2 regions of the Blastococcus montanus genome follow, and region 2 is predicted to be linked to the other one. Evidence: riboswitches for the same ligand, from Rfam matches in the RefSeq annotation. Region 2 holds a riboswitch; the other holds the start of a gene.

Region 1 (9,666 bases), 1.6 Mb from region 2:
CGGTCCGGTGTCGAACATGTACCTCTACGAGACCGCGGTCGAGCGGGCCGAGCACCTGGAGGCCGCGCTGGAGTACCGGGCGGTGATCGACCAGGCCAAGGGCATCCTCATGGAGCGGCACAAGCTGACCGCCGACCAGGCGTTCCAGCTGCTGGCCCGGGTGTCGATGGAGACCAACACCAAGCTGCGTGACGTGGCGGCCGAGTTCGTGTTGACCGGGGAGCTGCGGGAGCGCTGAGCCGGCGGTTCCTCCCCCGCCGGGATCCGCGAGTCGGCTTGCGCGCCGGACACCGGTCCCCGACGGTGGCCACATGGATCCCTTCCGCGGTCTCGGCATGCCCCGGATCCCGGGGTTCGGCGAGCTGCTCGCGCTGCTGCAGACCCAGACCGAGGCGCTGTCCCAGCTGCCCCGGACGCTGGCCGACCTCAACGGGGCGGTGCGTGAGCTGACCGCCGCGACCACGTCGGCGCGGGAGACGATCGCGTCGGCCCAGCGGATGGCCGAGCGGCTGGAGGACCTGGTCGACGAGCTGGAGGAGCCGGTGCGCGCGCTGCGCCCCGGCATCGAGCGGGTCGGCCGGGTGCTGGACGACCCGGCGGTCGACACCGTGCCCGACACGCTGCGGCGGATCCACGAGGACCTGATGCCGCTCATCTCCGGACTGCGGCAGGCGCAGAGCCGGGTGGGCTCGGTGACCGGGCTGCTGCGCCGCCGCCCGGGGGACGGGGACGACGGCTACTGAGCCACCCTCAGCCGTCGGCGGCAGGCGGCTCGCGGCGGACGAGGTCGCCGACGGCCTCCTCCAGCCGCGCCCACGTGGAGCTCCACTCCACCAGCGGGTCGAGGATCCGCTCGAACACCGCGAGCTGCTGGTCGAAGGCCTGCAGCTGAGCGGTCATCGCCGCGATCGACTGCCGCTGGGCCCTGACGACGTCGGCGATCGCCCGCACCTGCGCGGCGGACATCGCGCCCGGGGGGCTGGGCAGCGCCGGCAGCGACAACCTGCCGGGGACGGCGCCGGCCAGGTTGCGGGCCCGGTCGCTGAAACCGCGCAGCTGGTTGACGAACTCGTCGACGGACCGACCCACGATCCCGCTCGGCGGGGTCGCCCGGTCGGCGTCGTCGGCCTCGGTCATCGCTCCCCCTCCGGCTGCCGTGCCGGATCCGACCTTAGGCGCGCGTCGCCGTCGAGGGCGACCCGTACCGACGGTCCGGGGCACGGGAGCGCCCGCCGGGACATCGATCGCCCCACCCGGTTCAGCGGCCGTCGAGCAGGGCCAGCTCCCGGCCGACCAGCTCGCGACGCCGGCCGCACGACCCCGACCGCGACGGCCGCGGTCGGACTCCTCGGCCGGTGTACTCCCGAACCGGCGTCACGAGCCGCGGGTCAGTACCAGCCCTTCGCCTGGGAGTGGCTCCACGCGCCGCACGGCGAGCCGTAGCGGTTGTTGATGTAGATCAGCCCGGCGTCGATCTGGCGATAGCCGTCGGAGGTCTTGGCGATGCCGGTACCGGCCCACGTCGAGTCGAGGAACTGCGCGATGCCGTAGGCGGTGCTGCGCGGGTTCTGCGCGTTGGGGTTCCAGCCGCTCTCCTTGCCCCACAGGCTCTCCAGGCAGGTGAACTCGCTGCCGCCGACCTTCTGCATGGCGTAGCCCTTGATGGACCCGGCAGGCGCGGCGGGCGCGGCCGGGGCGGCCGGGGCGGCCGGTGCCGGCGCGGCACGCCCGGCGCGGGGGGCGGCGGCCTGCACCTCGGCAGCGCGGGCGGCCTCCGCGGCGCGGGCGGCCTCCGCGGCGCGGGCGGCCTCCGCGGCACGCGCAGCCTCCGCGGCACGGGCGGCCTCGGCCCGTGCGGCCTCCTCGGCGGCACGGCGGGCGGCCTCCTCCGCCTCGAGACGGGCGGCCTCCTCGGCTGCGCGGCGGTCCAGCTCGGCCTGGTCGGCGGCAGCCTGCGCCTCGGCCGCCGCGACCTGCTCGGCCACGCGCTCGCTCCGGCTGGCGGCCAGCGGCTGGAGCGAGCCGGCCGCGGTCTCGGCGACATCGGCCGGAGCCGCGTCGGCGGTGATGCCCAGCTGCTCCGCGATGCTGACCGGCGCCAGCTGCGGCTCCGCCTGTGCAGCGGGCTCGCCGCCGCTGGTGAGGACGCTGGCCGTCAGGCCGCCCGCGGCGGCGACCGCCAGCAGCAGCGCGGGGCGGCGGCCCGCCACGAAACGGCGGCGGCCGCCGGCCGTACGCGCGGCGCGGGCGAAGGAGGTGGGGCGAAGGTTCATGGGGTGGGACTGCTCCAGGTGCAGGGCACAGCAGCCGGCCGTCGGAGCGGCGCGGTGCTGCTGCGAGGTGGTCGAGTGGCAGCGCGGGTGGCGGGCGGGACGCCCGGAGCTCAGCGCGGGGAAGGCGCGCGCGAGGTACCGGACCGGCTGCGGATCCGTGCAGGGTGGACCCGCAGGCTCGCCATGCGGCGGCTCTCCGTTCTTCCGACGGCCGCCTACCGGGTTAGCTGACGGATTCGGGCGGGAAACGGCCCTACCCGCGCCGGAACGTGCCCGGCGCGCGATTCACCCCAGTGCTGCGGTGGGTCCCCGGCTCGCCCCGGAGGGCGACTCGGCGGCGCCCGGCGGACCTCCCCGAATGGGGAGCGGACGACCGGCCGGGCCCAGCCACGGTAACCACCGTTATCCGTCCGTGACAATGCCTGGCGCAGGAAAAGACGTCCGCGGGGCTCAGGGCAGCCGCCACACCGTCGTCCGGCGCAGCTGAGCGGGGTGGTCCGGCGAGGACCCGGTGTCAGGGACCTCGTAGACGGCCAGAGCGCTCAGCCGGTCCTCCGGCAGGTACACCCGGCCCGGATCGCCGATGAGCACCTCCGCCCCCCGGCCGCGGGCGGCGTCGAGGAACGGCAGCACGCGGTCGGTCATCTCCCGGTCGTAGCAGACGTCGCCGGCCAGGATCACCGCCACGTCCGGCGGCGGGGCGCCCAGGACGTCTCCCACGGGCGTGATGCCCGGGGTCCCGTTCCGCTCCGCGTTCACGGTGATCGCGGTGAGCGCGAAGGGGTCGACGTCGCTGGCCAGGACGCCGGTGGCCCCCGCCCGGGCGGCAGCGACGGCCACCAGCCCGCTGCCCGACCCGAGATCCAGCACCGTGCGGCCGGCGACCAGCTCCGGGTGGTCGAGCACGTACCGGGCCAGCGCCTGACCGCCCGGCCAGACCGCGGCCCAGAACGGCGGGTCGGTCGCGGTGTACCCCTGCTCGGTCGCCATCGCCTCCCAGAGGGCCACCACGTCGGCGGCCACGTGGAGCTCCACCTCGGGCACCAGCGCGGGGCGGGCCGGGCGGGTGTGGGCGCGGACGAAGGCGGCGGGAACGGGGAGGTCCACACCGGCAGTCAACCGCACCGCCCGGCCGGCGCCGGTCGCGGCCGTCAGGCCACCGGTGGGCCCGCCCGCCCCGCGCGACGGGCGATCAGCCGCCAGTAGGTCCCCGGCAGCAGCCGCACCAGCACATCGGGGACCGTCGCCGTCCAGCCGATCAGCAACCGCGGGCGGCGCTTCTCGATGGCCGTCACGATCTTCGCCGCGGCCTGCTCCGGTGGCATGCGCAGGAGCCTGGCGAACTGCCGTCGGCCCTCCTCGTACTCCTCCACCGAGACCCCGGAACCGGTCCGGGCGGTCTCCGCGATCCGGGTCCGGACGCCGCCGGGGTGCACCACGGTGACCCCGATGCCGTCGTCGGCCAGCTCGTGGCGGAGCGACTCGCTGAAACCGCGGACCGCGAACTTGCTCGTCGAGTAGGCGGCCTGACCGGCGGGCGCGAAGATCCCGAAGACGCTGGAGACGTTGACGACGTGGGCGCCTGGACGGGTCTTGAGCACCGGCAGCAGCGCATGGGTCAGCCGGACGACGGCGCGGACGTTGATCGCCATCACCCACTCGAACTCCTCGACGGTGACCTGGTCGAACCGCCCGCCGAGCGCCACCCCGGCGTTGTTCACCAGGAGCGTGGTCCCGGGGTGCTCGGCCACGAGGGTCCGCGCGACCGCCGCCGTCGCCTCCTCGTCGGCCAGGTCGACGACGTACGTCGTCACCTGCAGCGCGGGGTGCGCGGCCCGGATCCCCGCGGCGACGCCGTCCAGCCGCTCGGTGTCCCGGTCGAGCAGGACCAGGTGGCTGCCGCGGGCGGCGAGCTGCACCGCCAGCGCCTCGCCGATGCCGCTGGCCGCACCGGTGACGACCGCCGTCCCGCCGGCGAACGCGTAGGGCCGCATCACGCCACCGACGGCTGCGCGTCCGAGGCGGTGGCGACGGCGGCCGGCCGCTGGAAGGTCATGCCCTCGTCCGCCAGCGGCCCGCGCCGCATGAGCGCGACGTCGCGCAGGTAGTTCTGGTGCAGCCGCCACGGGGTCCGCGCCCCCTGCTTCGGCAGGCCCCCGAGGCTGCGCTGCACGTAGCCCGCGGACAGGTCCAGGAACGGCGCGTCCGCACCCTCGGGCGGGGCGACCGGCGTGGCCGAGACGTAGCCGTGGGCGTCCAGGTGGTCCAGCAGCCGGCACACGTAGCGGTTGACCAGGTCGGCCTTCAGCGTCCAGGACGCGTTCGTGTAGCCGATGACCATGGTGAAGTTGGGCACCCCGGAGATCATCATCCCCTTGTAGGAGACGGTCTCGGACAGGTCGACCGGCCGCCCGCCGACGGTGATGCTCATCCCGCCGACCGGGAGCAGGTTCAGCCCCGTGGCGGTCACCACGACATCGGCCGCCAGGTGCTCGCCCGAGGCGAGCTCGATGCCGTCCTCGGTGAACGTGCGGATCCGGTCGGTGGCGATCGAGGCCGTGCCCGCGCGCAGGCTGCGGAACAGATCGCCGTCGGGCACCAGGCACAGCCGCTGGTCCCACGGGTCGTAGGGCGGGTTGAAGTGCGTGTCGACGTCGACGCCGGCCGGCAACTGCTTGGCGGTGAGCCGGCGGACGAGCGCACGGACCAGGGCGGGACGACGGCGGCTGAGCTGGTAGAGCGCGGTGGACGTGAGCACGTTCTTCCACCGGACGATCGGATAGGCGAGCCGGGCCGGCAGCCGCGAGCGCAGCGCCAGGGCCAGCGGGTCGCGGCCGGGCAGGGACAGCACGTAGCTGGGTGTCCGCTGCAGCATCGTCACGTGAGCGGCCTGCTGGGCGAGGGTGGGGACGAGCGTCACCGCCGTCGCCCCGCTGCCGATGACCACGACCCGCTTGCCCGAGACGTCGAGCTCCTCGGGCCAGTGCTGCGGGTGCACCAGCGTCCCGCGGAAGCGCTCCTCGCCCTCGAAGTGCGGCCGGTAGCCCTCGTCGTAGCGGTAGTAGCCCGAGCAGACCGACAGCCAGGAGCAGGTGAGCGTCACGGTCGCGCCGGTGTCCGTGCGCTCGGCGGTCACCGTCCACCGGGCGTCGTCGCTGGACCACTCGGCCGAGAGCACCCGGTGGTGGAACCGGATCCTCTCCGTGACGCCGTACTCGCGGGCGGTCTCCTCGATGTACCGGCGGATCGCGGGACCGTCGGCGATCGCCTTCGACTCCGCCCACGGCCGGAAGGAGTAGCCGAGGGTGAACATGTCGGAGTCCGACCGGACGCCCGGATAGCGGAAGAGGTCCCAGGTACCGCCCACGGCCGCGCGGGACTCCAGGACCGCGTAGGTGGTGCCGGGCCGATCCACCTCCAGGTGGCAGGCGGCGCCGATCCCGGAGAGGCCGGCCCCGACGACCAGGACGTCCACGTGCTCGGTCCCCATGTGCCCACACTCCGCTCTCGCCCGCCCGGCCGGCGGCCGGGTTGCGCGGCGCCGTGAGCGCCACTCCCCCGTCGACGCTATCGACATACTGTCGACAGCGTCAACACGGTGTCGAGACCGGCGGCCGGCGGCTAGTCTCCCTCGCATGTCGGCGCCCACGGAGAACCTGCCCGGCGCCGGGCGCGGCCGTCGGCCGGCCCGGCCATCCGGCGACGACCGGGAGCTGGCGATCCTCGCCACGGCCGAGCGACTGCTCGGCCAGCGACCCCTGGCGGCGATCTCGGTCGACGACCTCGCGCGCGGCGCCGGGATCTCCCGGCCGACGTTCTACTTCTACTTCCCGTCCAAGGACGCGGTCCTGCTGTCGTTGCTCGACCGCGTCGTGGCCGAGGCCGACACGGCCATGCGCGAGGCCTTCGGCAGCCCGGCGGCCGGCGCACGGGAGGGCTGGGCGCGGGCGATCGCCGCCTACTACGAGACCTTCCGGGTCCACCGCGCGCTCACCGTGGCGTGGGCGGAGGCCCGCTCCACCAGCGACGAGGTGCGACGGCTCTGGTCGACGGTGTTCGAGCACTGGGTGCAGCGGTCCGCCACGGCGATCGACGCCGAGCGGGCCCGCGGCGCCGCGCCGCCCGGGCTGCCGGCCCGCGACCTCGCCGTCGCCCTGACCTCGATGAACGAGCGGGTGCTCTACGCGACCTTCAGCGGCGACGGCCCGGCGGTCGCCGAGGCCGACGTGGTCGAGGTCCTGCTGGGCATCTGGCTGCCCGCGGTCTACGGGACCGCCACGCCGGACTGAGCGGCCGGCTCAGACCGCGACGGTCGCCAGCGTGCTGCCGGTCAGGCTGCCGAACCAGAGGGTGCCGCCGGACTCGCGCACGCCGGTGAGCATCTCGAAGCCGGGGATCTCGCCCTGCAGCCGGTGCACCTCACGGCCGCTGCCGTCGACGGCGAGGACGCCCAGCGTGCGGCCGGGGCGCGGCTGGAGGGCCGGCGGCAGCATGCCGAGCAGGGTCCGCACCGGCGCGGGCAGGCGGTGGATCGCGGCGAGCGCCGCGACGCGCGGGCTCGGGAGCGTGATCCACACCAGCCCGTCGGAGCCGAGGGCGATGTTGTCGGGGTGACCCGGCAGGTCGTCGACGAAGACCTCGGCCGTGCCGGCCCGCTCCCCCGAGAGCCACACCCGGCGGACCCGCGCGGCGCCGGTCTCGGCGACCGCCACCCAGCTCTCGTCGGCGGCCAGCGCCACGCCGTTGGCGAACTCCAGCCCACCGAGCAGCTCGGTAACCACCCCGTCCGGTGCCCGCCGGAACAGCCGGCCGGTGGCGGTCCGCTGCACGAGGTCGGCCCGCCACTGCGGGATGCGGAAGCGCTGCGAGGAGTCGGTGAAGTAGATCGTCCCGTCCGCGGCGACCGCGGCGTTGTTGACGGCCCCGAGCCGGCGCCCGCCGACCTCGTCGACGAGCGTCCGCACGGTCCCGTCCGCCGACGAGACCGCCAGCAGCCCGGCGTCGGAGGCGCAGACGAGCACCTCGTCGTCCCCGAGGAGCTCCAGGCCCAGCGGCCGGCCGGGCACCCGCGCGACGGTCTCGACCGGCGCGCCGGGGCCGGCGAGCCGCACGATCCGGCCGTCGGCCAGCCCGGTCAGGACCCGCCCCGCCCGGTCGACGAGCACGTCCTCGGGGCCCTCGCCGACCGGCACCACCGTCGCCCCGCTGAAGTCGCGCACGCCGTCCCCCCGCTCCCGCCGCGGGGTCCCGCGAGCTCGGCGGCAGTCTGCCCGACGGCCGCCGACTGCGTCACTCGGCGACGACGGCGGACCCGGTCTCGGCCGAGTCGAAGTCGCGGCTGCCGGCGCCGGCGCGGACCACGGTCACCGGGCACGGCGCGTGGTGCACCAGCTGGTCGCTGACCGAGCCGAGCAGCAGGCCGGCGAAGCCGCCCCGGCCGCGGGCGCCGACGACGAGGAGGTCGGCGTGCTCCGCGGCGGCGAGCATCCCCTGCACCGGCGCCCGGTGGACGACGTGGCTGGTGACCCGTACGGCCGGGTCCAGGCCGGCCGCGGCGACGTGCGCGGTGAGCTCGTCGAGGACGCCCCGCTCCCAATCGACCAGCGGCGGCACGTAGCCGGGCTCCCACGTGCTCGGCTGCGGTGCGGTGGTCATGGACCAGGAGCGCACCACGTGCAGCTCGAGGTCCGCCCGGCGAGCCAGCCGCCCGGCCCACTGCAGGGCCTCCTGGGCGCACCTGGAGCCGTCGTGCCCGACGACGATGCCACCCTCGACCTGCACGTCCTCACGGACCTCGTCCACCGCTGCCTCCTCGTTGCCGCCCGCTGGCGCGACCGCCGCTGGGGTCAGACTCTCATCCCGGCAGCGGAGGCCGTGGGAGCGGCGGTGCGGGTGGTCAGCCGGACACCGGCTCGGACCGCCCGCCGGCCAGGACCAGCTCCCCGGCCGGCACCCCGACCGCCAGCAGCGCCTCACCGATCCGGGCGGTGAGGGAGCGCAGCGACTCCCGCGCCAGGTCACGCTGGCGGCACAGGTCGTCGAGCTCGGCGCGCACCGCGGCCAGCTGGGCCGCCGCGGCCTCCTGGGCCGCCTCCCGGTCCCGCTGCGCCTGCTCGTCGGCCCGGTTCCGGTCGGCGACCCCGGACTCGGCCAGCGCCCGGCGCTCGGCAGCCGACCGCTCCGCCAGCTCCGCGAGCTCCGCCGCCGCCTCCGCGGCGAGCCGGTCCCGCTCCGCCGCCGCCTCCGCGGCGAGCCGGTCCCGCTCCGCCGCCGCCTCCGCGGCGAGCCGGTCCCGCTCCGCCGCCGCCTCCAGCAGCAGCTCCGCCGCCTCCGCCTGCGCCTTCTCCAGCGCCTCGAGCCCCTCGGCGCGGTCCCGCTGGGCGCCCATGCGCAGCTGGTCGGCGACGTCGATCGCCAGCTCCTTGATCTCGTGGGCCTTGCGCAGCCGGGCGTCGGCCTCCAGACGGGCGTCGGCGCAGATCCGGGCCGCCTCGGCGTCGGCGGCGTCCAGCACCTGCGCCGCCTGGTCCTCGGCCAGCCGCAACACCTGCACCACCCGATCGCTGATGGCGGTGCGGTCCCGCCCGGCCGGCTGCTCGGCGAGCAGCCGGCGGGAGATCTCCAGCTCGGTGCCGCAGGCGACGACCCGGTCGAGCAGGTGCTCCCGCTCGCGCTGCGCGGCGGCGAGCTCACCCTCGGCCCAGGCCACGTAGTTGTCCACCTCGAGCCGGTCGTAGCCGCGCAGCGACGCGCGGAAGGCCGGCCGTTGGTCCAGCAGCGTCTCCAGGGCGCCCGCCGGCTGCGGGGTCCGGGAATCGGACCCCTCCGGAGGCGCACCCTGGCCCTGCACACGGTTGGCAACGAACTCGACATGCCGGAGCATCCGGATGGCCCCCCTGGGAAGTAGGTGACGGCGAATCTGCCAGAGGGCCACGGGGCCCGCGGGCCGCCGTGACAGCTCCGTGACCCGTGTCGCGAGCGGTCCGGCGATGTCACGGCGGCGCGTACCGGAACAACTACGGGGCGCTGCCGAGAACCCCGCCCACCCCCTTCGGGCGCCCGGGGCATAGGGCACCGGTGCGGCGCGTTGTCCCGGCAGAGATAATTGCGCTCTCAACCAGATGCGGAGAGATCGAGATGCAGTTCGGCGTCTTCACCGTCAGCGACATCACCCAGGACCCGACCACCGGCCGCACGCCCACCGAGGCCGAGCGGCTGCGCGCGGTCCTGGCCATCGCGCAGAAGGCGGAGGAGGTCGGGCTCGACGTCTTCGCCCTCGGCGAGCACCACAACCCGCCGTTCTTCTCCTCGTCGCCCACCACCACGCTGGCCTGGATCGCGGCGCGGACGACGACCCTGCAGCTGTCGACCGCCACGACGCTGATCACCACGA
Region 2 (9,666 bases):
CAGTGCCCCATCCTGGCGCCGGAGTACGACGACCCGAAGGGCGTGCCGATCTCGGCGATCCTCTTCGGCGGCCGCCGCAAGACCACCATCCCGCTGATCAGCGAGGCCCGGGACTGGAACCACGGCGTCTTCATGGGCGCGACGCTCTCCTCGGAGACCACCGCCGCCGCCACCGGTGCCGTCGGCGTCGTCCGCCGCGACCCGTTCGCCATGCTGCCGTTCATCGGTTACAACGCCGGTGACTACTTCGGCCACTGGGTGAACACCGGCAAGCAGCACGACGCCAGCAAGCTGCCCCGGATCTTCTACGTGAACTGGTTCCGGCGCGACGAGGACGGCGGCTTCCTGTGGCCGGGCTTCGGCGAGAACAGCCGGGTCCTCAAGTGGGTCGTCGAGCGCCTCGAGGGCACCGCTGCCGCCGTCGAGACGCCGGTCGGCCACGTTCCCACGGCCGACTCGCTCGACGTCTCCGGGCTCGACATGGCCCCCGAGCAGGTCGAGAAGGCGCTCGCGGTCAAGCCGGAGGAGTGGCGGGAGGAGATCCCGCAGATCACCGAGTGGTTCGAGAAGTTCGGTGACAAGCTGCCCAGCACGATGTGGGACGAGCTCGAGATCCTGAAGAGCCGACTCGCCTGATCGAGGGCCCTTCCCGATCCGGGAAGGGGGCCGACCGAGGCCCGGGACCGTCGTGGTCCCGGGCCTCGGCCGTTCCCCGACCGGTCCGCCCTCACAGCGTGTCGGCGCCCGGTCGGTTAGCGTGGCTGCCGCCCCTTCCCGTCCCCGGAGGCAACCCCACTCGTGGCCAATCCCTATCTGCAGGTCCTCCGGACGCCGCATGCCCTGCCGATGGTGCTGGCGGCGTTCGTCGGCCGGCTCCCCCTGTCGATGGTCGGGCTGGGCTCGGTGCTCCTGGTGGCCTCCGAGACCGGCTCCTACGGCCTCGGCGGGGCGGTCGCCGCGGTGGGGGCGGTGACGACGGCGATCGCCGGGCCCCTGCTGGGCCGGTGGGCCGACACCCACGGTCAGCGCCGGGTGCTGCTGCCGGTGCTGGCGGTCTTCGTCGCCTCCGGGTTCGTCTTCCTGTTCTCGGTCCGCGAGGCCTGGCCGCTGTGGATCGTCTTCGCCTCGGCCGGGCTGGCCGGAGCCTGCATCCCGCCGGTGTCGTCGATGATCCGCGTCCGGTGGACCCACCTGCTGCGGGGCAGCCACCGGCTGCACACGGCGCTGTCGATGGAGTCCGTCGTCGACGAGTTCGTGTTCATCATCGGCCCGGTGCTGGTGACGTTCCTCTCCACCACCGGGCACGCCACCTCGGGCGTGGTCACGGCGTTCACCCTCGCCACCGTGGGCAGCCTGCTGTTCGCCGCCCAGCGCCGCACCGAACCCGAGCCGCACGGGCACGCCAGCCGGCAGGGCCCCTCGGCGATCCGCACCACCGGCCTGCGGGTGCTGTTCGTCGTCGGCGCCGCGGTGGGCGCGATCCTCGGGACCCTCGAGATCGCGCTGGTCGCCTTCGCCGACGAGCAGGGCTACATGGCGCTGTCAGGCGTCCTGATCGCCGGCCTCGCGGTCGGGTCGATGGCCAGCGGCATCGGCTGGGGGATGGTCCACTGGCGCATCCCGCTGCGCCTCCGCCTGGCCGTCGCGCTCGCGGTCCTCACCCTGCTCACCGTGCCGCTGACGCTGGTCCGCGACGTCTGGCTCATGGTGCCGTTCGTGATCGTGGCCGGGATCGCCGTCTCGCCGTCGCTGATCAGCTCCTTCACGCTGGCCGAGCTGCTGGTGCCGCGGGCGTCGGTCACCGAGGCGTTCACCTGGATCGGCACGGCACTGGGCCTCGGCGTCGCCGTGGGCGCGTCGGTGGCGGGCAAGCTCGTGGACGTCGCCGGGGCCAACACCGCCTTCCTGGTGTCCACGGTGGCGGCCGCGATCGCCGCCGTCGTCGTCGCGGCGTTCCAGCGGTTGCTGCACGTGCCCGCCGAGCACGCCGCCGAGCCGGCACTGGCCGGCTGAGCCGGCCGTGACCCGGCCCCGGCCGGCCGCGGGAGGGGGCCGGCGCCTCGGGGTCGCCCCCGAGCGGCTCGGCCGCTGGCTCGACGGCGTCGCGTCCCGGCACGGCGCCTTCACCGACGTGGTCCCGGCCGGCGACGGGCTGCGGATCACCTGCGCCGACACCACCACGGTCGTGCTGCGGGCGCCGTTCGGCTGGGCGCCCGCCCCGCCACTGATCGGGGAGTTCACGGCCGCCGCCGGCCGGCCGCGCCGCGCCGCGGTGCTGCTGGTCCGCCGCGGCCGGTGGGCCGTCGGGGTGTTCGACGGCCCGGAGCTCGTGGTCTCGAAGGTCGACGCCCGGCAGGTGCAGGGCCGGACGGCGGCCGGTGGCTGGTCGCAGCAGCGGTTCGCCCGCCGCCGCGGGAACCAGACCGACGCCGTCGTCGAGCACGCGATCGGGACGGCCGCGCGGGTCCTGCTGCCGCACGCCGGCGAGCTCGCCGGGCTCTTCACCGGCGGTGACCGCGGGCTGGTCGACGACGTGCTCGCCGATCCCCGGCTCCGTCCGCTGGCGGCCGCCCGCCGCGAGCCGGCGCTGGACGTCGGGGACCCGACGAAGGCCGTCCTGCTGGAGACGCCGAGGCAGTTCCGCGCGGTCGACGTGCACATCGTGGAGCCGCAGGACCGCTCCTGACGTCGTCGTCCGGCCGGCTCCGGTCAGCGGGGCGACGGCGCCCGGCCGCGGTGTCGCCCGGAGGACGACGGCGTCACGGCGTGATGACCAGGCGGATGGGGTCGCCCTCCTTGCGGGCCAGCCGCTCGACGCCGTCGGCGGCCTCGGTCAGCGGCAGGGTGCCGGAGATCGACCGGGAGAGGTCGAGCCGGTGGTGCCGGACGAGGGAGACCAGCTCCTCCACGTGCCCGGGCTCGGAGCCGTAGTGGCCGAGGATCCGCTGCCCGAAGTAGCTGAACTGGGTGCCGTTGCGGATCGACAGCGGCTGGTCGGTGAGGCCGACGAGCACCAGCGCCCCGTCCCGCTCCAGGCAGCGCACCGCCTGCTCGCGGACCGGGGCGACGCCGGCGAAGTCGAACGCGTACGCCAGCCCGGCGCCCCCGGTGAGCTCCCGGACGCGCGCGGCGATGTCCTCGGCCGGGTCGAGGGCCAGGTCGGCGCCGAAGTCCAGCGCGCGCTGCCGGGCGGCCGGCACCGGGTCGACGGCGACGATCGGGGCGGCCCCGGCCAGGCGCAGCAGCTGCACCGCGTGCGCCCCCAGTCCGCCGATGCCCCACACGCCGACCGGCTGGGCGGCGCGCACCTGGGCGGTCCGCACGATCGAGGCCCACGGCGTCGACACCGCGTCGGGCACGATGCACGCCTGCTCGAACGGGAGGTCGTCGGGGATCGGGACGACCGTGTCCGCGGTGGCCAGGGCGTACTGCGCCCAGCCGCCGTCGTAGTCCACCCCGCGGGTGTGCACCCAGCCGTCCTTCTCCTCGCCGGCCTGCAGCAGCACCCGCTGGCCCAGCGTCCGGCCGGTGACGCCGTCGCCCAGCTCGGCCACGGTGCCCGCGACCTCGTGGCCGAGGGTCACCTCGTCGCCGGCCAGGAACAGCGGGGAGAGCTGCCCCTCGATCAGGTGCACGTCGGAGAGGCAGATGCCCGCGGCGGCCACCGCGATCACCACCTCACCCGGCCCCGGCACCGGCTTCGGCACCTCCTTCACCACGAACTCGCGGGTCCGCACGTTCAGCCGGCCGGCCAGCATCGAGTCAGTCATGGTCCGTTCCTACCGAGCCGGCCCGCGCGGCACACCACCGGTGCCCGTGCCCGAGCGGTCCCCCGGGGCCGCGGGCCGTGGCGCCCGGCGGCGGATGGGGCGGGCGGGGCTCCCGGGACCGTCCCGGTCGCGCCTTCGCCGGAACCGTGGTCGGAACCCGAGATCATCCCCGCTGAGCTGGTCGCCGAAGCCGGGAGGGAAGGTCATGCAGTCGCGCAGGGGAACGGGCCGCACGCTGCTGTCCCTGGTCGGGGCCGTGCTGCTGGCCGGCGTCCTGCTGGCCGGGCTGCTCCTGCCCTGGGTCGGTGGCCCGGCGCTGGGCGCCCAGAGCTCGTCGGCGCTGCTCGGCGAGCCCGCGGAGGAGCTGACCATCGGCCCGCCCCGCCGCAACACCGTGATGCTCGCGGCCGACGGTGAGCCGATCACGCACTTCTACGCCGAGAACCGGGCGCCGGTCGAGGCCGACCAGATGGCCGAGGTCGTGCGGCAGGCCCTCATCGCGATCGAGGACGCGCGGTTCTACGACCACGGCGGCCTCGACGTGCAGGGCACCGTCCGTGCGCTGGTCACCAACCTCGCCGCGGGGGAGATCGAGGAGGGCGGCTCCACGCTCACCCAGCAGCTGGTCAAGCAGACCCTGCTGCAGGCCGCCCGGACGCAGGCCGAGCGGGACGCCGCCGTCGAGAAGACGGTCGCCCGCAAGCTGCGCGAGGCGCGCCTGGCGCTGGCGCTGGAGGCCACCCACTCCAAGGACGAGCTGCTCACGCGGTACCTCAACATCGTCTACTTCGGGCGCAACGCCTACGGGGTCCAGCCCGCGGCCCAGGCGTTCTTCGGGGTCGATGCGGCGGCCCTCACCCTGCCGCAGGCGGCGATGCTGGCCGGGCTGGTGCAGAACCCGTCCGACCACGATCCGTTCGTCAACCCCGAGGGTGCCACGATCCGTCGCAACCAGGTGCTGGCCCGCATGGCCGACCAGGGGTACATCACCCCCGAGCAGCAGGCCACGGCATCGGCCGAGCCCCTCGGGCTGGCCCCCGGGGCGGCCCCCGCCCGCGGCTGCGCCGAGGCGACCGTCGGCGCCTACGTCTGCGACTTCGTGCAGCGCTACCTGATCGGGGAGCTCGGCCTCACCCAGGAGGACCTGGACCGCAACGGCTACGTCATCCAGACCACGCTGGACCCGGAGCTGCAGCGCTCCGGTGACGCCGCGGTGCTGGCGACCGAGCCCCTCGACAGCTCGCTGGCGGCGACGTTCACGGCGGTCGAGCCGGGCACCGGGCACCTGCTGGCGATGAGCGTGAACCGGGTCTTCGGCTACGACGAGAACGACCGGACCCAGGAGTCGGTCAACCTCAACGCCGCGCCCAGCCGCGGTGCCGGGTCGACGTACAAGGTCTTCGTCGCGGCGGCCGCGCTGGCCCGGGGGTACTCGACCGAGTACACCCTCACCGCCCCGAGCCCGTACCACTCCCGCGTCTACCGGGACCAGGGCGGCCCGTACGACGTCCGGAACTCCGGGACCTACCGCGCGACCCTGGACCTGACCACGGCGCTGTACCAGTCGTCCAACACCTACTTCCTGGCCCTCGAGGACGCCCTGGGCAGCATCGAGGAGCCGGTGCGCATCGCCGAGCGGATGGGCCTGTACGAGCACGGCCCCGCCGGGCTGGCCGAGAAGACGATCGAGCAGAACAACGGCTCGTTCGCCTTCGGCCCCGAGGCCACCAGCCCGCTGGGGCTGGCCGGTGCCTACTCGACGCTGGCCGCGAGCGGGACGCAGTGCGACGTCGTCCCGGTCACCGCGCTGCTCGACCGCTCCGGGGAGCCGGTCCTCGACGACGACGGCGAGCCGCTGGTCGGCGGGGACCGGTGCACCTCCGACGCCATCCCGGCCGGGGTCGCGAACACCCTCAACCAGATGCTGCGCAAGGACGTCGAACCCGGCTACGCCGGGCAGACCGGCCGGCGCGCCTACGTCCCCGGCCACCAGATCGCCGGCAAGACCGGCACCACCCAGGAGAACGTCTCGGTCGCCTTCGTCGGCTACACCCCGGAGATCGCGGCGAGCGTCATGGTCTTCAACCCCACGGAGAAGGAGGACGTCGGCGGCTTCGGCGGCGGCAAGGGCGCCACCATCTGGCACGACGCGATGGCGCCGATCCTCACGGCCCGCGGCAGCAGCGACTTCCCGCCGGCCGACCCGGCCGTGGTCCGGGGCAACACGATCCGGGTGCCGAGCTGCTCGGACCCGTTCGACTGCCAGGACGCGCTGCGGCGGGCCGGCCTCGTCGACTGGGTCATCCGGGTGGACAGCGACCTGGCGCCGGGGGAGCTGGTGGGCACGAGCCCGCCGGCGGGAGGCCGCGCCGTCCGCGGCCAGGTGGTCGCCATCCTGGTCAGCAACGGCTCGCGCCACGTCCCGCCGCCGCCACCCCCTCCGCTGCCTCCGCCGCCCGTTCCCCAGCCGCCGCCGGCGCCCGTTCCCGAGCCGCCGGCCCCGCCGGCACCGCCGGCACCGGACACAGTTCCGGACGGCGGCACGGAGCCGCCGGACTCACCGGACGTGGTCGAGACCCGGTCCTGGCGCGACCGGCTGCCCTCCTGACCGCCGGGCGGGCCCGGGCCGCCGGCCGAGCAGGTCGTCCAGCGACTCCGTCGCCAGCCAGCCGCACAGCACGACGAGGTGCAGCAGGAACAGCCAGAGGCCGAGCGCGACCACCCCGCCGACGACGTCGAGCCCGCCGAACGGTGCACCGAGGTCCAGCGGGAGGGAGAGGAACAGCACGAAGCCCTGGAGGAAGCCCGACAGGCAGGCGGCGGTGAAGAGCGCGCCCGCGGCCAGGGCCGGCCAGCGGACCCGGCCGCCGCCCACCACCTGGAACCCCCACGCGAGCGGGACGGTGAGGGCCGCGAGGACCGCGTAGAACCCCACCGCGACCTGCCCCAGCGTGGCGGCGACGCCACCTCGGTCGGCGAGGTCGGCCATGAGCGAGGCGACCAGCAGGAGCGGGTACAGCAGCGCCGGCGCGAGGACGAGGAGGGGAAGGGTCGCCAGCCGGCCGCGCCAGCCGGTCATCCCCTCCTTCCGGGCACTGAACCGCATGAGCGCGCGGCGCAGGCCCTCGCCGTAGAGCGACATCGGGAGCAGGGCCAGCAGCGCCCCGATCGGATCCAGGTCCACGCCGGCGTCCACCAGGCGCGCGACGGCGGCCGGCGCGCCGAGGTCACCGGGCAGCAGGTCGGCCAGCCGGGCCCCCAGGTCGTGCACGCGGCCGGCGGAGGTGAGCCAGGTCGTCAGGCCGAACGCCAGCACGAGCAGGGGCACCACCGCGATCCCGGCGTAGAAGGTCAGGCCGGCGGCGATCAGCGCCAGGTCCCGGCCCCGCAGCCGGGTGCGTACGCCGGAGGTGACGCCGGTCAGCAGGGCACGCGGCCACGGCCGGGTGCCGAACGGGAGCATCCCTCCGTAGTGGTCCTCGCGTGGGGTGCCGAAACGGGGCCGGCGCACCGTCCGCACGCCCGCCGCCGCGTGCGGGGCGCCGGCCGGGAGATGACGGATCGCAGACCGGCGGTGCCGCGCAACGTGACGAGGCGCGCAGCCGTCCAGGTCGGGAAATGTGGCCCAGGGATTGTCACGGTCCGGTCACGGCCCTACGGTGGGTCCGTCCGCCGGGGCCCCACGTCACTGCTTGAGTGACACCCCGCCGGGCGCCGTCGAGCCGGTCATCCACAATTGTGGGTGCGCGGGCCGGGGACCCACCGCAGCACTGGGGTGTAGCGCGGGCGGCCATGTGCCGTCGCGCCGGGCGAACTCCCGCTCGAACCCGTCAGCTAACCCGGTAGGCGGCTCGTGGATGAGATCGGAGAGCCGCCGCACCATGGCGACCCCCCTGCGCACGCCCGCCCGCCGCCGCACCGTCCGGGCCGGTCTGGCCCTCGCCGGCACGGTCGGGCTCCTGCTGACCGCGGTTCCCGCGTCCGCGGACCCCGGAGACCCGAGCACCTCGGCGGAGGCCGCCCAGCTGATCGCCGAGCGCGGCCACGAGCTCGAGATCATCACCGAGCAGTTCAACGAGGCGCGCGATGCGCTCGACGCCCAGCAGGCCGCCGCGGAGGCCGCGGCCGCTCAGCTGGAGCAGGCCACCGCCGCCCTGGCCGCCGCGCAGGAGGCGGTACGGGGCGTCGCGCGCAGCGCGTTCACCGGCGAGAGCCTCGGGTCGCTGCAGGCCCTCATGACCAGCGAGTCGGCCGACGAGTTCGTCAGCCGCGTCGCCACGCTGCAGGCGATCGCCGGCCACCAGAACGGCGTCCTCGACCACGCCGCGGAGGCCAACGTCGCCGCCGCACAGGCGCAGGCCGCCGCCGAGACGACCGCCGCGGACGCGCAGGCCGCCTACGACGCCGTCGCCGCGCAGCAGGCCGACCTGGAGCGGCAGGTCGCCGACTACCAGGCCCAGTACGAGCGGCTCAGCGCCGCGGAGCAGCAGGCGGCCGCAGCGGCCGCCGCGGCCGCCCACGCCACCGCGCACGCCGCCGAGGTGGCGGAGGAGCGCAGCGCCGCGCCGGAGCGGGCCAGCCGTACCGAGCGGACCGCCCCCGCGCCCGGCGCCGCGCCGCCGGCGCCGGTCGTCGCGAACGGTTCGGCCGCGCAGATCGCCGTCGACACGGCCATGGCCCAGCGCGGCAAGCCGTACGTGTGGGCCGCGTCGGGGCCGGGCTCCTTCGACTGCTCGGGACTCACCAGCTACGCGTACCGGGCGGCCGGCATCAGCCTTCCGCGCGCCAGCCGCAACCAGGCGGCCACCGGCCAGCCGGTGTCCCGCGCCGAGGCCCGCCCCGGCGACCTGGTGTCCTTCTACAGCCCGGTGAGCCACATCGGCATCTACATCGGCAACGGCCAGATGGTGCACGCGCCGACGTCCGGTGACGTCGTGAAGGTGGCGAGCGTCGACTCCATGGGCGCCACCCCCAAGTTCAACCGCGTCGCGAGCTGACGGCTCAGCTGCGGGGCCGGGTCAGGGCGGGAACGCCGCCCGACCCGGCCCGGTCACCTGCTGGAGCAGCCCCCAGACGAACGCCGCACGGACGCCGCCGGGCAGGTGTACCTCCCAGCGGGTGACCACCCGGGGATCGACCCCGCGTGCACCCGGCAGGCCGACGACGTCGTCGAGCACGTGCTCCCAGACGAGCAGCCGGCCGGCCGACGCCGCGGGGACGCGGGACCCCGGCGCCCGGACCAGGTGCTCGTTCAGCACCGATCCACCCGGGCCCGTGAGCATCTCCCACCACAGGTGCGGCCACAGCGGCAACGGCCAGCGGCGGACCTGGACGTCGAGGTCGCCGAAGCGCCGGTCCTCCAGCTCCTCCGGTGGGCCGAGGACCGCCACGCGCAGCGCCAGCCCGCGAGGGGCCCGGGGGGAGTGCTGCAGCGCCTGCCAGCGGGTGTGCGCGGCGTGCGCCTCGGCCCGGGTGGCGCCGAGCCGCGGGAGCGCCGCGGCCGTGAGGTCGGGACGGACGTCGGCCATCCGGCGCAGCAGCACCAGGCAGAACTCCCGCCGGGCCAGTCCGCGCACGTGCCCGACCCTGCCACGCCGCCGGCTGCCGCGAAGGTCACACCCGCGACGGGGACCCGGTCGCGCCCCGGGGCGTTGAGGATCGGGAACCCCCACCGACCGGAGGACGTCCGTTGAACCCCCGCACCGCCGCCACCGCCTTCCGCATCGTCGCCGTCGCCGAGGCGCTGTCCTGGATCGGCCTGCTGGCCGGGATGTTCGTCAAGCGGGTGCTCGAGGCCTCAGAGGTCGGCGTCCAGGTCTTCGGCCCGATCCACGGCGGGATCTTCGTGCTCTACCTCGTGGTCGCGCTCGTCGCCGCCCGCGTGCTGGGCTGGTCG

Evidence for each region. A riboswitch is a leader RNA that binds a small molecule or an ion and turns the genes downstream of it on or off. The one in region 2 is predicted to bind cyclic di-AMP.
Region 1: another riboswitch for cyclic di-AMP. It lies ahead of ABDB74_RS12050 (transglycosylase SLT domain-containing protein); the one in region 2 lies ahead of ABDB74_RS19470 (C40 family peptidase).

Annotation. Positions count from the first base shown of each region.
Region 1 is NZ_CP155551.1:2,498,215-2,507,880, forward strand. It holds gene ABDB74_RS12035 (GAF and ANTAR domain-containing protein) at 1-238, shown strand, start outside; gene ABDB74_RS12040 (hypothetical protein) at 312-743, shown strand; gene ABDB74_RS12045 (hypothetical protein) at 751-1,137, opposite strand; gene ABDB74_RS12050 (transglycosylase SLT domain-containing protein) at 1,389-2,273, opposite strand; cyclic di-AMP (ydaO/yuaA leader) riboswitch at 2,473-2,610, opposite strand; gene ABDB74_RS12055 (50S ribosomal protein L11 methyltransferase) at 2,724-3,380, opposite strand; gene ABDB74_RS12060 (SDR family NAD(P)-dependent oxidoreductase) at 3,425-4,267, opposite strand; gene ABDB74_RS12065 (NAD(P)/FAD-dependent oxidoreductase) at 4,267-5,763, opposite strand; gene ABDB74_RS12070 (TetR/AcrR family transcriptional regulator) at 5,909-6,562, shown strand; gene ABDB74_RS12075 (SMP-30/gluconolactonase/LRE family protein) at 6,572-7,492, opposite strand; gene ABDB74_RS12080 (universal stress protein) at 7,563-8,075, opposite strand; gene ABDB74_RS12085 (hypothetical protein) at 8,170-9,156, opposite strand; gene ABDB74_RS12090 (LLM class flavin-dependent oxidoreductase) at 9,411-9,666, shown strand, end outside.
Region 2 is NZ_CP155551.1:4,058,220-4,067,885, reverse strand. It holds gene ABDB74_RS19500 (phosphoenolpyruvate carboxykinase (GTP)) at 1-636, shown strand, start outside; gene ABDB74_RS19495 (MFS transporter) at 799-2,013, shown strand; gene ABDB74_RS19490 (acVLRF1 family peptidyl-tRNA hydrolase) at 2,021-2,686, shown strand; gene ABDB74_RS19485 (zinc-binding dehydrogenase) at 2,760-3,770, opposite strand; gene ABDB74_RS19480 (transglycosylase domain-containing protein) at 3,976-6,378, shown strand; gene ABDB74_RS19475 (YhjD/YihY/BrkB family envelope integrity protein) at 6,328-7,281, opposite strand; cyclic di-AMP (ydaO/yuaA leader) riboswitch at 7,476-7,634, shown strand; gene ABDB74_RS19470 (C40 family peptidase) at 7,652-8,767, shown strand; gene ABDB74_RS19465 (hypothetical protein) at 8,789-9,346, opposite strand; gene ABDB74_RS19460 (DUF3817 domain-containing protein) at 9,460-9,666, shown strand, end outside.